Regions from separate parts of the Saccharococcus thermophilus genome, predicted to be linked through region 1. Evidence: riboswitches for the same ligand, from Rfam matches in the RefSeq annotation. Region 1 holds a riboswitch; the other holds the start of a gene.
The links. Region 1 has a riboswitch for thiamine pyrophosphate ahead of thiM (hydroxyethylthiazole kinase). Riboswitches for the same ligand answer to the same signal wherever they lie in the genome.

Region 2: linked by a shared signal. The riboswitch ahead of tenA (thiaminase II) and the one ahead of thiM (hydroxyethylthiazole kinase) in region 1 are both predicted to bind thiamine pyrophosphate.

What each region holds. Positions count from the first base shown of each region.
Region 1 covers NZ_JAASRS010000001.1:1,409,567-1,416,951, forward strand. Annotated here, with positions in the region: gene BDD39_RS07275 (amino acid permease) at 1-455, shown strand, start outside; gene BDD39_RS07280 (twin-arginine translocase TatA/TatE family subunit) at 481-648, opposite strand; gene BDD39_RS07285 (H-type small acid-soluble spore protein) at 725-904, opposite strand; gene BDD39_RS07290 (hypothetical protein) at 873-1,088, opposite strand; partial or broken gene BDD39_RS07295 (acyltransferase family protein) at 1,188-2,181, shown strand; gene thiE (thiamine phosphate synthase) at 2,207-2,875, opposite strand; gene thiD (bifunctional hydroxymethylpyrimidine kinase/phosphomethylpyrimidine kinase) at 2,887-3,690, opposite strand; gene thiM (hydroxyethylthiazole kinase) at 3,705-4,517, opposite strand; TPP riboswitch at 4,577-4,690, opposite strand; gene BDD39_RS07315 (glycosyltransferase family 2 protein) at 4,743-5,774, opposite strand; gene BDD39_RS07320 (DUF6044 family protein) at 5,787-7,385, opposite strand, start outside.
Region 2 covers NZ_JAASRS010000001.1:2,763,705-2,771,089, forward strand. Annotated here, with positions in the region: gene tenI (thiazole tautomerase TenI) at 1-247, opposite strand, end outside; gene BDD39_RS14320 (energy-coupling factor transporter transmembrane component T family protein) at 264-1,046, opposite strand; gene BDD39_RS14325 (ATP-binding cassette domain-containing protein) at 1,059-2,102, opposite strand; partial or broken gene BDD39_RS16800 (ABC transporter ATP-binding protein) at 2,088-2,435, opposite strand; gene BDD39_RS14330 (ECF transporter S component) at 2,530-3,120, opposite strand; gene tenA (thiaminase II) at 3,104-3,802, opposite strand; TPP riboswitch at 3,914-4,021, opposite strand; gene BDD39_RS14340 (methyltransferase domain-containing protein) at 4,230-5,414, shown strand; gene BDD39_RS14345 (MFS transporter) at 5,457-6,653, opposite strand; gene BDD39_RS14350 (YfiT family bacillithiol transferase) at 6,904-7,385, opposite strand, start outside.

The sequences.
Region 1 (7,385 bases):
TAGCGAAATTGGATAAACGTGGAGTTCCGGTGAATGCGCTTATTGTCACTTCATCAATAGGAACGCTTGCCTTTTTAGCTTCTTTCTTTGGCGACGGTGTCGTTTATACATGGTTATTGAACGCTTCCGGAATGTCGGGATTTATTGCATGGCTAGGTATTGCTATTAGCCATTATCGATTCCGTAAAGCGTACATTGCTCAAGGGAAAAGTCTCGATGATTTACCGTATAAAGCGAAATGGTTCCCGTTCGGTCCTATTTTTGCGTTCATTGTTTGCACTATTGTTATTTTAGGTCAAAACTATCCAGCATTTATTGGCGGAAAGATTGACTGGTACGGGGTTCTTGTTTCGTATATTGGCCTACCGCTCTTTATTATCGTCTGGCTTGGGTATAAGTTTGTGAAAAAAACAAAAATCGTTCCATTACATGAATGCGATTTTGAACAAAAATAAGGACTTGGTATGTATGACCAAGTCCTTACTTTTGTTCTTTTTGCTTTTCATCATCGATCATTCCATTTGCTGCATTTTTAAATTCACGCAACGTTTTTCCGACCGCTTGTCCTAATTCCGGCAATTTTTTTGGACCAAAAATTAACAACGCGAAGAAAACGATCAGAGCAATTTCTCCAAACCCGATGTTCATGTGATTCACTCCATATGTTTATTCATTTTTCTATTATTATACCATACCAAAACGGAAAGCGCCATTTTCGATACGACTATTCTTCTTGCAGAAGACGAACGGGTACTTCCATTTCACTCTCTGGACGATTTTTTATATAAATACGTGCCATTTCCCGTTCTTCATCCACGTGTTGAATCATTACCTGCTGCCCCTCGTATGTGACTGGCACGATTTTTCCCGATTCAGCGATTTGTTTGGCGCGTATGACTTCCATTACGATATTCCCTCCCTTCTTCGTCCGCTTTGGCGCTATCTTCCGCTAACGCACGTACTCCTTTCCAAAACAATTCGTCATTACATGTAATTGGTTCAAGTTCTCCTTCGTCCCCTTTCGCGTTAATTACTTCTAATAACTGGGTCATATCGGTCGTTTCGCGTTCTTCTTCCCTATATATCATCAAAATGTCACACCTTTCCAAAAATTGATATACTATTGACCCCTCAAAAAAGAAAAAGTATCATTCGAAGTGGTATAAATAAGAAAGGAGGAAGACACTATGAGCGAGCGCGATTATTACTTTGACAACGCAAAATGCGTATTAATGCTCCTCGTCGTGTTTGGCCACTTTCTCCGCCCGTATATTGATAATGTGCTATGGGTACATAGTTTATATATCTGGATCTTCTTTTTTCACATGCCGGCGTTTATCTTGATTTCCGGCTATTTTGCGAAAAAAATCCGCGAGCAAGGATATTTCAAAAAAATTACAAAAAAGCTACTTGTCCCATATTTGATTTTTCAGCTGCTTTACTCTGTTTATTATTTTTTTATATAAAGAAGATTCGCTTGAGTTTAATTTATTGACCCCTCACTGGAGTTTATGGTTTTTAATCAGCCTGTTCAGCTGGAACATATTATTATTCGTGTTCTCTAAAATACCAAAGTCGATATCGCTGTCACTCGCCCTTCTTTTAGGGGTCGGAGCCGGGATGCTTGATGCGGAAAAATGGCTGAGCCTATCGCGTACATTTACGTTTTTCCCATTCTTTTTGCTGGGATTTTTCCTCGAAAAAAGCGAGATCAAGCGCTTATTTACATGGCGAATCCGCTTATTTTCCATTGTTGCGCTCATCGCGATGTTTGTTTTGATTCATTTTGGTTTTCCAGATTTGCCGCAGGAATGGCTGTACGGCTCTAAATCGTACGATGCGCTTGGCGTTCCGGAAGAAGACGGTGTTGTCGGACGTCTAACAATTTATGGGGCAAGCACACTGATGATGATCAGTTTTCTCGCCCTGGTCCCAAACCAGCGTTATTCGTTTTCCGTATTCGGGACAAGAACGTTTTATATTTATGTTTTGCACGGGTTTATTTTAAAATATTTGCATGAAACAAAGTTTCCGGATTTTATCATGAACATTCACGGCTACCCGCTGCTGTTAGGATTGTCGGTTCTCATTATTCTCTTTCTTGGAAGCAAGCCGATCGTACAAATTATGCGCCCGCTTTTAGAGCTGCGTTTGCCGAAAAGAAAACAAGCGGTTTCTTAGTCAAGCAAAAAAGGTGCCCATACTTTTAGGCACCTTTTTTGCTGGATTGCACCGCCCGAACCAGCTGTCTGGCAGCCGTCTCCGGAGACGAAGCAGAAGCGATGGCGCTGATCACAGAAACACCATCCGCCCCTGCCGCGATAACCTCGCCGGCATTGTCCGCCGTAACGCCCCCAATGGCGACCAGCGGAATGGCGATGCCATGGCGGCGCAGCAAACGGATAATCTCCGGACCTTGCGCTTTTTTCGCATCTTCTTTCGATTTTGTTGGATAAATTGGTCCGACTCCGATATAATCGGCACCGGCGTCCATCGCCGCTCGCGCTTCTTCCAAATTATGTGCCGACACGCCAAGAATTTTGTCGCCAATTTTGGCGCGGACGATGCGCGCGTCTTCGTCCTCCTGCCCAATATGCACTCCATCGGCGTCGAGCGCAAGGGCTAGTTCGACATCGTCATTCACGATAAACGGAATGCCATGCTCCCGGCAAATGTGCTGCAATTGCTTGGCGAGCTCATATTTTTGTTCGCCAACGAGCGCGCCGCTTCCTTTTTCGCGGAACTGAAACAGCGTAATGCCGCCGGCAATCGCTTCCGCTAATACTTCTGCCGGAGGTTTTGCACAGTTTACGCTTCCCATAATAAAATATACTTTCAATTGTTCTCTCATTGTATCACTTGCTATTCGCGTCATTTTCCACTCACCTACCGCGCCGCCTTTTCCCGGTACGCCCAATGGTTCGTCGGACCGTGACCATGACCGATGCCTAGCGTATGCTCAATGGCCGCTTGGATAAACGATTTCGCTGTCTGTACTGCTTCTTGAACCGTTTTTCCTTTTGCGAGCTCGGCCGTGATCGCCGCGGCAAACGTGCAGCCCGTTCCGTGCGTATGTTTTGTATCGATGCGCTTGCTTGTGAAATAGAAAAATTCACTGCCGTCATATAATACATCGACCGTTTCTTCCCCATCATCGTCGTGACCGCCTTTAATCACGACATGCTTCACTCCTAGTTCATGCAGACGTTTCGCCGCTTCTTTGCGATCTTCCATCGTTCGAATCGTAAGGCCGGTTAATGCTTCCGCTTCTGGAATGTTTGGGGTAACGACCATCGCAAGCGGCAGCAAATACGTCTTCAGCGCATTTACCGCCTCTTCTTGAAGCAGTGGTGCACCGCCTTTTGCGATCATGACCGGGTCGACAACGAGACAAGTCCAGCCAAACTGTTTCACTTTCGCGGCGACCGCTTCAATAATTTCGGCGCTAAACAGCATTCCCGTTTTTACCGCATCTGCTCCTAAATCCGTCGCGACCGATTCGATTTGCTTTGCGACCGCTTCCGGCGACAATGGGTACACCCCTTGCACCCCAAGTGTATTTTGCGCCGTCACCGCGGTGAGGGCGGACATGCCAAATACGCCTAATTCTTGAAATGTTTTTAAATCGGCCTGGATTCCGGCGCCGCCGCCGCTGTCAGAACCGGCAATCGTTAACGCTTTATATACCATTGTTTTCTCTCCCTTCATTCTCCTTGTTCAATGCGGCCGTATTGGTGGATCTCATCCGCTCCTACGCGGGAAAGCGCGTCTAAAAAGGCGATTTGAAAGCTGCCAGGTCCTTGTTCTCCTGCTTTTTTCGCAGCCATTTCTGCGGCAACTCCATAGCTGACAAGCGCCGCCGCTGCCGCTTTTAACACATCCCGCTCTACAGCCGCAAAAGCGCCAATGACAGAGGTCAATAAGCAGCCCGTACCGGTTACTTTCGTTAATATCGGATGTCCGTTACGGATGATATACGTTGTATTTCCATCGGTTACAACATCCTCTTTTCCTGTAATGGCAACTACTGTTTTCAGCCGCTTCGCCGCATTTTTCGCCAACGATACGACATCTCCGCTCCCTTCTCCCGCATCGACGCCTTTAATGGCCCACGCTTCGCCGATTGTATTCGCAATTTCCGCCGCATTGCCGCGAATGACAGACACTTGGACCGCGCCCGCAATGTTTCGCGCCGTCTCCGTGCGATACGGCGTCGCCCCGGCGCCAACCGGATCGAAAATAACCGGAACGCCAGCTTCGTTTGCCTCTTTTCCGGCAATGATCATCGCTTCCACTTCTGTTGGATTTAATGTTCCGATATTTAAGACGAGCGCCCCTGCAATTTTTGCCATATCGGCCACTTCTTCTTTCGCATAGGCCATCACCGGTGAAGCACCTAACGCAAGCAAGCCGTTGGCCGTAAAATTCGTGACAACGACATTGGTGATGTTATGTACAAGCGGATTGGCTTGTCTCACCTTTTGCAATACGCTCGCCACTTCTTGATTATTGACCATTCCCATCCTCTCCTTTTGGCAAAATAAAAAACACTTTGCGCGCAAGCAAAGTGTTTTTCAGCCCCATATTCTCACTTTCCCTGCGCTGGCATTACCCAAACAGGTTCAAACGGTCAACGGCGGAATATAGCCGTACTCTCAGCCTGCTTCCGCAAGCTCCCGTATTGTTATATCGTTGTTCACCAAAAAGTCTACTCTTTCCGCTTCCGTATTGCAAGAAAAAAATTACGAACGATGTTGCGGCAATTCCGCCATCACTGTCTTTTCGTGCAACGCAGGAGAGGAATGCCGCGATTGCGGCAGCGGCAGATTAAATAAATCTAAATCGATGATATAGCGGGGCCGCCGTTTCGTTTCTTTATAAATCTTTCCAATATATTCGCCAATTAAGCCAAGCGCGATCAGCTGCAGGCCGCCGAGCAGCCAAATCGAGGTAATGAGCGACGTCCATCCCGTTTGCGTATAGCCGGTAAATTTTAATACAAGAAAATAGATGCCAAATAATACGCTGACGAAAAAAGATACAAAACCGAGAAGCGAAATCATGCGGATCGGCGTGATGCTGAACGACGTAATTCCATCAAGGGCAAAGGCAATCATTTTCTTCAGCGGATACTTTGTCGTTCCGGCCAGCCGTTCTTTTCGATCATAGTATACCGTTGTCGAACGAAAACCAAGCAAAGGAACGATGCCGCGCAAAAACAGGTTCACTTCTTCAAACCGCTCGAGCGCTTCGACCACGCGCCGGCTCATTAAACGGTAATCAGCGTGATTATAGACGAGATCGACCCCCATCGCTTTCATTAATTTGTAAAAGCCTTGCGCCGTATGGCGTTTAAAAAACGTATCGGCATCGCGCCGCTTGCGCACCCCATACACAATTTCATAGCCTTCTTGGAATTTTTGGACGAAATCGCGAATGACCGCAATATCATCCTGCAAATCGGCATCAATCGAAACGATGCAGTCCGAACGCGTTTTCGCGGCAAACATTCCGGCCAGCAGCGCATTTTGATGGCCGGCATTGTGCGCCAGTTTCAGCCCCTTTACTTCCAGATAGCGCAAACTTGCCTTGTAAATAATGTCCCATGTCGCATCACGGCTCCCATCATCGACAAAAAGAAGCGTGCTGTCAGCGGAAATCAGCTTTTCCGCAACAAGCGCCTCCCGCAGCGCGCGGAGCTGGCGGATCGTTTCCGGCAATGCTTCCTCTTCGTTATAACACGGCACGACAATCGTAAGCGTTGGTTCGTTCAATGTTATCCCTCCTTACGGTATCACCTTGTACAAATAAATTGTCCATGCCGATTCTTTTGAATGAAACACTTTTTCAAGCGTCAGCTGATTTTGTTTTGCGTTTTCAATCGGCAACGCTGAGAAAATATAGCGGCCGCCCATTTGATAGAATACAGCGGCATTGAGCTCTAAATGTTTAATCGTTCGCTTGGAATCCTTTTTAAACATATAATGTTTGCCCAGCTCATCGACAAAAATATAGCAGCGTCCGCCCCATTCATCGAAGTATTCGCGCAGCTTTTTGTTTTTCGCGAGTTCGTTGGCAATGATTTGACGGAACTTATGTTTATAGGAGAGCGGATAAAAATTGTTATACGTATCGAGCGTGTAAAACCCGTTATATTGCGCAATCGCCGGATGAATGCCAATGCTGGCGACGCGGTATGTATGAACAGGCCGTCCAATATACTCTTTCATTTCTTGAAACTGCTTTTCCGCATAAAACTCGCGAAACGACGGCTTATGGCGATAGACAATTTCTTCATTAAATGCAGTGAGCACCACTAACTGAGCAGCGATAGCGGCGAAACATAGCTTTTTCCACGCTTGTCCTTGCTGCCATAAAATTTTGAGCGAAATAGCAAACAACACGTAAATGACCATCGGCCGCAAAAAATGATAGCGGGCAAAATTGAATTTATCCAACAAATCAAACCGTTCCGTCAGCGGGGCCCAACCTTTATAAAACCAAAACGCATACCATGTGGACAGCGCGAAATTGAGCGCGTGCAAAAAGATAAACAGTTTTTCCTGCCGCCATATTTTCTTCTTCCAGACGATATATAATGCGGCTAGCGTTATTGGCAAAATGACAAGCCCGTGCACCGTCATTACATGCGTATGGCCGAGAATATAGTTTTTGAAAATTAAGCGGATCACCCGCCAGAGCGGCAAACGGGCGTGAAAATATTCATCGCGGCTCGTCGGTTCATCGGAAAATAACAGCGAATGAACAAGGCGGTAATCCACCGCCAAATAAAGAATCGTCATATAGACAATCGCCAAGAAAAACCGCCTGTTCCATCCCTTTCCGCGGATAACGTCGGCAAGCCACCATATTCCCATCGCGCTTAAGAAAAAGAAAAAGCCAAGCACAAAGCTCGAATAAAACGGCAATAGCGTAAGCACCATATAGTTCACCCACGATCGTTCGCCGTTGCGGATATTAAGCAGCGCCCAAAGCGCGAGCGGCATGCCAAGCGTACTCAACATCCCCGACGGCCAAAACGGCGTCAGGGCAAACGAAAGCGCCGCCCCGATGCGAATCCACGTCCACTTTTCATCGCGAAGCACATGCTTTTTCAGCAGCAAATACATGCCGATAAACGCAAAGACACGGGTGATCGCCTGGCTTAAGCCATAGGCATAAATCGGGGGAAACAGCGCATGAAGCCATACGATCCCGCTAAACTCCGTACCGAACGCGTTGCGCGGCAGCCCGTTAATGACTTGCGGGATGACCGCGTTTACTGAACCAAACAACTCTCCGCTTCTAATGACGACTTTATACCAAGCGATATTCGAATCTAAATTATCGTGAACCCGCATATGCGCATCCTCGCCAAGCAGAAA
Region 2 (7,385 bases), 1.4 Mb from region 1:
GGTACGCAAGCTGCACCCCTTTTACCCCATACACGACCGCCACATCGACGCGGTCATTGATGATGATTTTCTGCGGCGGCACTCCATTGCCGATGAGAGCGGCAACAAACGCAGAAACCTCGCGCGCCGTTTTCCTTTTTTCCCGCACATGAATCGCATCGACATACGGATGAACGTGGGCGCAAATGGATGCAAACTGTTCGACAGGCTGTTTTCCCGTCGAAATGAGATGAAGTTGTTTGGTCATTGTCATCCCTTGCTTTCTAGCGTACATCGGTAACTGGAATATATGGGTAATGCACGCCGGTGTAATAAGCCGCTGCCGCTACCAAGGCGAATAGAGCGACAAGCGCGATATCATACTTGCTAAAACCGATTTCATAGTAAAACGTCCGCTTTGTACTGCTAGAAAAACGCTTCGCTTCCATCGCGACCGCGATGCGCTGAGCGCGGCGGATGCTTTGCGACAGGAGCGGAATGGCATAGCGCTTTATTTTTTCCATCCATCCGTGGCTCGCCGTTCCCCGCACTTTTAACGCATTATGCACGGTCTGAAACTCCTCGAGCATAATCGGAAGCAAGCGCACGGCCGCCAAAAAGCTATAGGCGTATTTCGGCTTTAATTTTAGCTGCTGCATCAGCGAATAAAACAAACGGACCGGCCTCGTCGTTAAGGAAAATAAAAGGCCAAGGAGAGCGAAGGAAAGCGCGCGGAAGCCTAGATGCACGCCACGCAAAAAGCTTTCTTCCGTCACATGGATCAGTCCCCAACGAAACCATGTTTTCGTTCCTTCGCCAAACATCATCATGGAAGAAGCGGTCGAAACAAAGATCAGAAAAAACGGCAAAAACAATAGCAGCAAAAACTTCCATGGGTAGCCGGTATACAGCATAAACAGCAATAAAAGCGCAAGCGAAAAATTAATTAGCACGTTTGGATTATGAACGAACAATACGGCAATAAAAAGAAACACGAGCACGATCAATTTTAAAGTTGGGTTCGTATGATGCAGCCATGTTTCCCGATAAACAATATTCCACTTCATCAGCTGTTCCCCCTACACGAGCAGCGCGGCCGTTGTCGATGAATGCGACGGAATCCATTCCTCTTTTACCAGTCGTCCGTCTTCAATCACCCATCTTCTTGTGGCAAAATGCTTCACAATGTTTTCGTCATGGGTGACCATAATGATGGTTGTCCCTTGTCTGCGATACGACTCTAGCAATTCGAGAAGCGCAAACGTATTTTTCGCATCCTGTCCAAACGTCGGTTCATCAAGAAGAAAAATTTGCTGTCCGCTTACAATCGAAGCAGCGACGCTTAAACGGCGTTTTTGTCCCATGGAAAGCTGGTATGGATGCTGGTCTTGCTGCTCATAAAGATGAAATTGCCGCAGCAGCCCTTCCACCGTTTCGGCAATCTCTTCCTCTTTCCGTTTTTCCAAACGAAGCGAATAAGCAAGCTCTTCGCGTACGGAATTAGTGACAAACTGAAATTCCGGATTTTGAAAGACAAAGGCAAGCAAACGGTGCAGCTGTTTAAGCTGCTTGCTGTCTTTGCCATACAGCTCATACGTTCCATCGGTGCGAATCAATTTCATGAGTGCATGCAAGAGCGTGCTTTTTCCGGCGCCATTTTTGCCCGTGACAGCAATCCATTCCCCTGCATGCACGGTCGCTTCTTCCACACGGATTTTCACCTCATTGGAGCGATAACCTTGAAATTGGCGGAGATATATCCTTTTCTCCCCGCTGCTTTCCGTTTTCCGGCGCTGCCGCTTTACCATATATTCCTCCCATACGCCCGGATACCAAATTCCTTGAGAAGCGATGATGTCTTTATAGTTGGCAAACACTGTTTGTGCCTTGTCATCGGCGATAATTTCTCCGTCATCGTTAAATAAAACGATGCGGTCCACAAAATCGATCACATGATCGATTTTGTGCTCAACAATAATGACCGTTTTCTCTTTAGCGATTCGTTTCACCGTCTGCCAAATCTCTTTTGTTCCTTCCTCATCGATCATCGCCGTCGGCTCATCCAAAAACAGCACATCCGGCTCCAATGCCAATACGGACGCCAGCGCCAGCCGTTGTTTCATCCCACCTGATAGCGTGTGAATATCGGTATGTGGCTCAATAAACAGCCCGACTTTTTCTAACAGCGTTTGGATTCGATGGTGCATCTCGCTTCGCGGCACGCCGATGTTTTCAAGAGCAAAAGCAATTTCCTCATCCGCAAACGGCATGCAAAACTGCGCATCCGGATCCTGAAACACATATCCCCAGTTTGCTGGAAGCTGCAGGCGCTCCGCTTTCATCGGCACGTCGATCGAATGCGGAATCAATCCAGACAACACTTGCAATAACGTCGATTTGCCGCATCCGGAAGGACCAAGCAGTAATACCTTTTCTCCCTCGTAAATGGTAAGTGACAAATCTTTAAATAACAGCGTATCTTTGCCTGGAAATTTTAAGCGGAGCCGCTCTACAGCAACGATCGGTTTCATCGCTTCACCGCCACCTTTTTCAGCGATCGAGCGCATCATAATCATCTTTCGAAGCCGGGCGCAACATTTGCGTGACCCCCGTTTTTTCTAACGCTTTTACTAGCGAAACGGCGAAAAATCCGGAAATCACCACCGCGCCGACAAAGCGGGCAATCAAGAATAGCGCCATATTCCAAGGTGCCAACGCCCCAATGTATCCTTTGTAAAAATCCATCACTAGCGAGCCGATGGTCGCGCCAATCGCTCCAAGCGACACCACCAATACGTCAAATCTTTTATAGCGAAATGCCGCAAACACCACTTCCGCCAACAGTCCTTGAATTACTCCGTAAATAAGCACTTCAAGCCCCCATTCCGATCCCATGATCAATTCACCGGAAGAAGCGGCAATTTCCGCTAAAAGCGCAACGCCTGGCTTGCGAATGAGCAAATAAGCCACTGACGCGGCGATAAACCACATGCCATAAATCAATTGATCAAGATGAAAACCAAACACTTTCACAAAGTCATACAGCGGTCCCCAAACTTTATAAATGATGCCGAATACCACCGCAATCACAATCGTTGTTAAAATATCAGCGAGTTTCAATCCTTTAGTTGTTGTGGACATACGCTTGAATCTCCTTTCTTGCCGATGGCCATGTTTCTAAACGATAAGCCATTTCCCAAAATTCGTACTCATACTCACTGCTGATAAGAAAATGCTGCTCCATCCGTTTGCGATCCGCTTCCGTGACCGCTTCGGCGATCGCATCCAAACGGGCGATTTGCTCTTCTACTAAACTGCGAAACCAATCCGAACTATACGTACCAATCCATTTTTGATAAATCGGCTCAGCTGGCTTGCAATCTTTTAATCTTTCGCCAATCTCATAATAAAGCCAGTAGCACGGCAAAATCGCGGCAATGACATCGCCTAAATGCCCTTCATACGCCGCTCGATACATATGGGACGTGTAGGCGTAGGCGGTCGGCGCCGGGATAAAGGCCGCTTTTTCTTCTTCGGTAATGCCGAGCAGTTCGGCAAATGTCTCATGCAGCGACAATTCCGCTTCGCATGTGCTTTGCGCATGATGCGCCAGCCTTGCAGTTGTCGCTAGATCCGTAGACTTCGCTGCCCCAATCGCTTGCACTCTCGCAAAATGGCGCAAATAATAAGCATCTTGCATCACATAATAGCGGAAACGGGTTAAATCCAGCGTCCCTTCTCCCAATTCCTTTACAAACGGGTGATGAAAACTTGCCTGCCAGATCGGGTCCGCCTTTTTCCTCACTTCTTTTGTAAATGACATCCTCTTCTCCCCCTCTTTTCCAAAAAAAATAAACGCCACTTCCTTTACAAGAGCGTAAAGAAAGTGGCGTTGCATACGAGCCGGCAAAACTACAGCAAAATATCGATCCGCGACTGCGCTGCTCCACTTCCCTACGCTGGTATTACCCAGATCAGGTCCTAAGGGTCTCAAAGGCACACTTTGATCTCAGCCTTTCTAAAGGCCCCCCTAGTGGATGCGTCCGTTATGAAATTTTCTTGTTTGAGTTTATCATATCACGAGGAAAAGCATTGTCAACCCTTTTTTCCTATCCCCCAATCATTGCCGTATTCGATATCTCCAAAAATAATCTTGCCAAATGCCGGCAAACGTTGTCTTCATTGCGTCTTTGCCCACAATTCGGTATCATTAAAAACGCAAATGACTACATCATATTGGAGTGGAGAATGTGGCAAAAGTATTTTTAAAGCGAAACCGGAAAAAACGGCTTGAGCAAGGGCATCCATGGATTTTTCAAAGCGAAGTCGATCATATTGAAGGTGATTTTGAACCGGGAGATTTCGTCGATGTATACAATCATCAACACTACTTTTTAGCCAAAGGCTATATTAACCCGAAATCGCAAATGATTGTGCGCGTGTTGACACAAAATCCCGAGGATGAGTTAAATGAGCAATTTTTTATTGAGCGCATCCGTCAAGCATGGGCATATCGCGAACGAATGATTCCTGGCGTCCGCTCATGCCGCGCTATTTACGGAGAAGCAGACTTTTTGCCGGGGTTGATCGTCGACAAGTACGAAGACGTGCTTGTTGTGCAAATTCTTTCCCTCGGCATGGAAAAACGCAAAGACTGGATTTTGCGCGGCTTACTGGAAGTGTTTCAGCCGCGGGCTATTTATTTGCGCAATGACGTGTACGTCCGCGAACTCGAGGGACTCAAGCAGGAAAAAGGCTTTTGGTACGGTGAAGCGGAAACGGAAGTGCTGATTGAAGAGAACGGCGTCAAATATATCGTCGATATTGAAAATGGGCAAAAAACAGGATTTTTCTTCGACCAAAGACAAAATCGCGCGGCAATTAAACCGCTCATTGACAGCAACACGACGGTGCTCGACTGCTTTACCCATATCGGTTCGTTTATGCTGAACGCCTGCTTATACGGAGCAAAACACGTCACCGCGGTCGATATTTCCGAACACGCGATTGAAACAGCGAAACGCAACGCGGCCTTAAACGGCTTTACGAACGTCGAATTTGTTGTCGCTAACGCCTTTGACTATTTGCGTGAAGCGGTTCGCGACGGAAAACAATGGGATGTGGTCATCATCGATCCGCCGGCGTTCGCCAAATCGGCGCACGCGGTCCCGAAGGCGCTGCGCGGCTACAAAGACATTAACTTAAACGGTTTAAAACTTGTCAAAGACGGCGGCTTTTTCGTTACATCGAGCTGCTCGTATCACGTCCGCCCTCATATGTTCGAAGAGATGGTCGCCGAAGCGGCGTTTGACGCGAAGAAAATTTTACGGCAAGTATACTGGAACGGCGCCGGCTACGACCATCCGAAGCTGCTCGCCGCCGATGAGGGCGACTATTTAAAATTTGCGATTTATGAAGTGCATTCGCGCAGATAAGAAAAAACGCTTAGGGAAAATCACCTAAGCGTTTTTTCTTGATCAACGCTGTCCGTACACAGCCGTTTTCTCCTTTTTCAAAACAAATAAATAAAAAAGGAGGGACATAAAAACCGACAGCGCCGCGGTGAGATAAATGCTGCGATATCCGAGCAAATGGCCGATTTGGCCGAATACCATCGCACCGACTCCCACTCCTAAATCAAAAAAGGAGAAGAAAGTCGCATTGGCCATTCCTTTGCGGTGTTTCGGCGCCCGTTCTACCGACCACGCCTGCAGCGCCGGCTGCACCGTGCCGAAACCAAAGCCGTAAAACACGGCCGCGGCAAACAAAATCCATTTGTTTGGCAACCAGGCAAGCAGCAGCATCGCCAGCAAAATAAGCGCTGCCCCCGGAATAAACACCGCTTTATGCCCTTTTCGGTCATAGAGCTGCCCGGCGAACGTTCTTGTCACCATTAAGGCAAGTGCATAGAGCAAGAAGTACAGCGAGATTCCGGAAATGCCTTTCTGCGCTGTATATAACGGCAAAAAGGAAGCGATTCCCCCAAATGTAACGGTAAGAAAGAACAACAAAATCGATGGTATTAGAGCGCTTTTTTCATAAATATCCCATTTATTATGGGCCTGAATTTGCGGTTGCGTGATTTTTTTATATGTAATATTCGCCGCAAACAATAACGAAGCTATTCCTAAAGCAGCGCAAATCAAGAACAGCTTGCTAAAAGACAACACGCCGGCAAGCAATAATCCTAACGACGGTCCAAACGCCAGCGCTAAATTTCCTGACAATCCGTAATATCCCATTCCTTCACCTCTGCGGCTGGCCGGAATAATATCGGTCGCAATCGTACCCGCGGCCGTCGTAGAAAACCCCCAGCCGATCCCTTGAATGACCCGCATCATAAACAACAATAAAATGCTCGTAATAAAGCTATAGGAACCTACGGAAATGACGAAAATCGCGAGCCCTAGCAAAAAGACAAAACGCCGCCCCCGCGTTTCCAACGCATGGCCGGCAAACGGGCGCATGATCAGGGCGGAAAAAGTGAAAATCCCGACCACTAAACCGATCAGCTGGTCATTGCCGCCAAGATGCTCGACAAACAGCGGAATGGTCGGCAATGTCATTTGAAAGCCAAGAAACACAAAAAAGTTGGCTAAGCAAATGAGGACAAAATCTCTCGTCCAAATTTTTTCCTTAGCCGCATCTATTGTTTGACTTTGTGGTTCACCCACTGTAAACTCCCTCCAATCGTGTATTTCACACCGAACACTCAATACAGTTTAGTGTAACATAAATAGATAAAATTTTTTATGCGAAAAGCTTATCGGAAATCTATAAGATATGTTCACCTTATTTTTTCATTGCTATTTCATTAAGCCATTTTCCCTCAATATATACTATATGTGCGAGGCAGCTCAGCGATTTTCAGTATAAGTTTTTCTCCTTATATTAAGATAAAAAAGCTGCCTGCCCAGACAGCTTTTAGTTCCATCCTTTGCGTTGTCGCAACGAGACAATTTGCGCCGTATGATGTTTGCCATGCCATGCGTGCATGGCGATTAACACATATAAAGGGACATTCTCTTTCGTACCTTCATGATAAAAATTCCGTTGAAAATCATCGTCACTCAGTGACTCTAGTAGATACGCCCACCGCTCATGAAGGCCTTCGAGCAATTGCAACGATGGCTCGACATGTAGTGAACGGGCTTCTAGCGTCTTTGCCCAATCATTTTCCTCAAACGGTTTAATCGAAGGAACATCCTCCGTCAGTGTCCATTTTGTGCGCAAAAACGCATTCATGCTCGCATCGGCGATATGATGCACAACTTGAGCAACCGTCCACCCGCCATCGCGATACGGCGTGTTCAGCTGTTCTTCGTTCAGTCCGCTGATGGCCTCCCGCAATGCGCTAGGTACTTGGCGAATATCATTAATCCATTGTTTCACATCTTCTTTTCGAA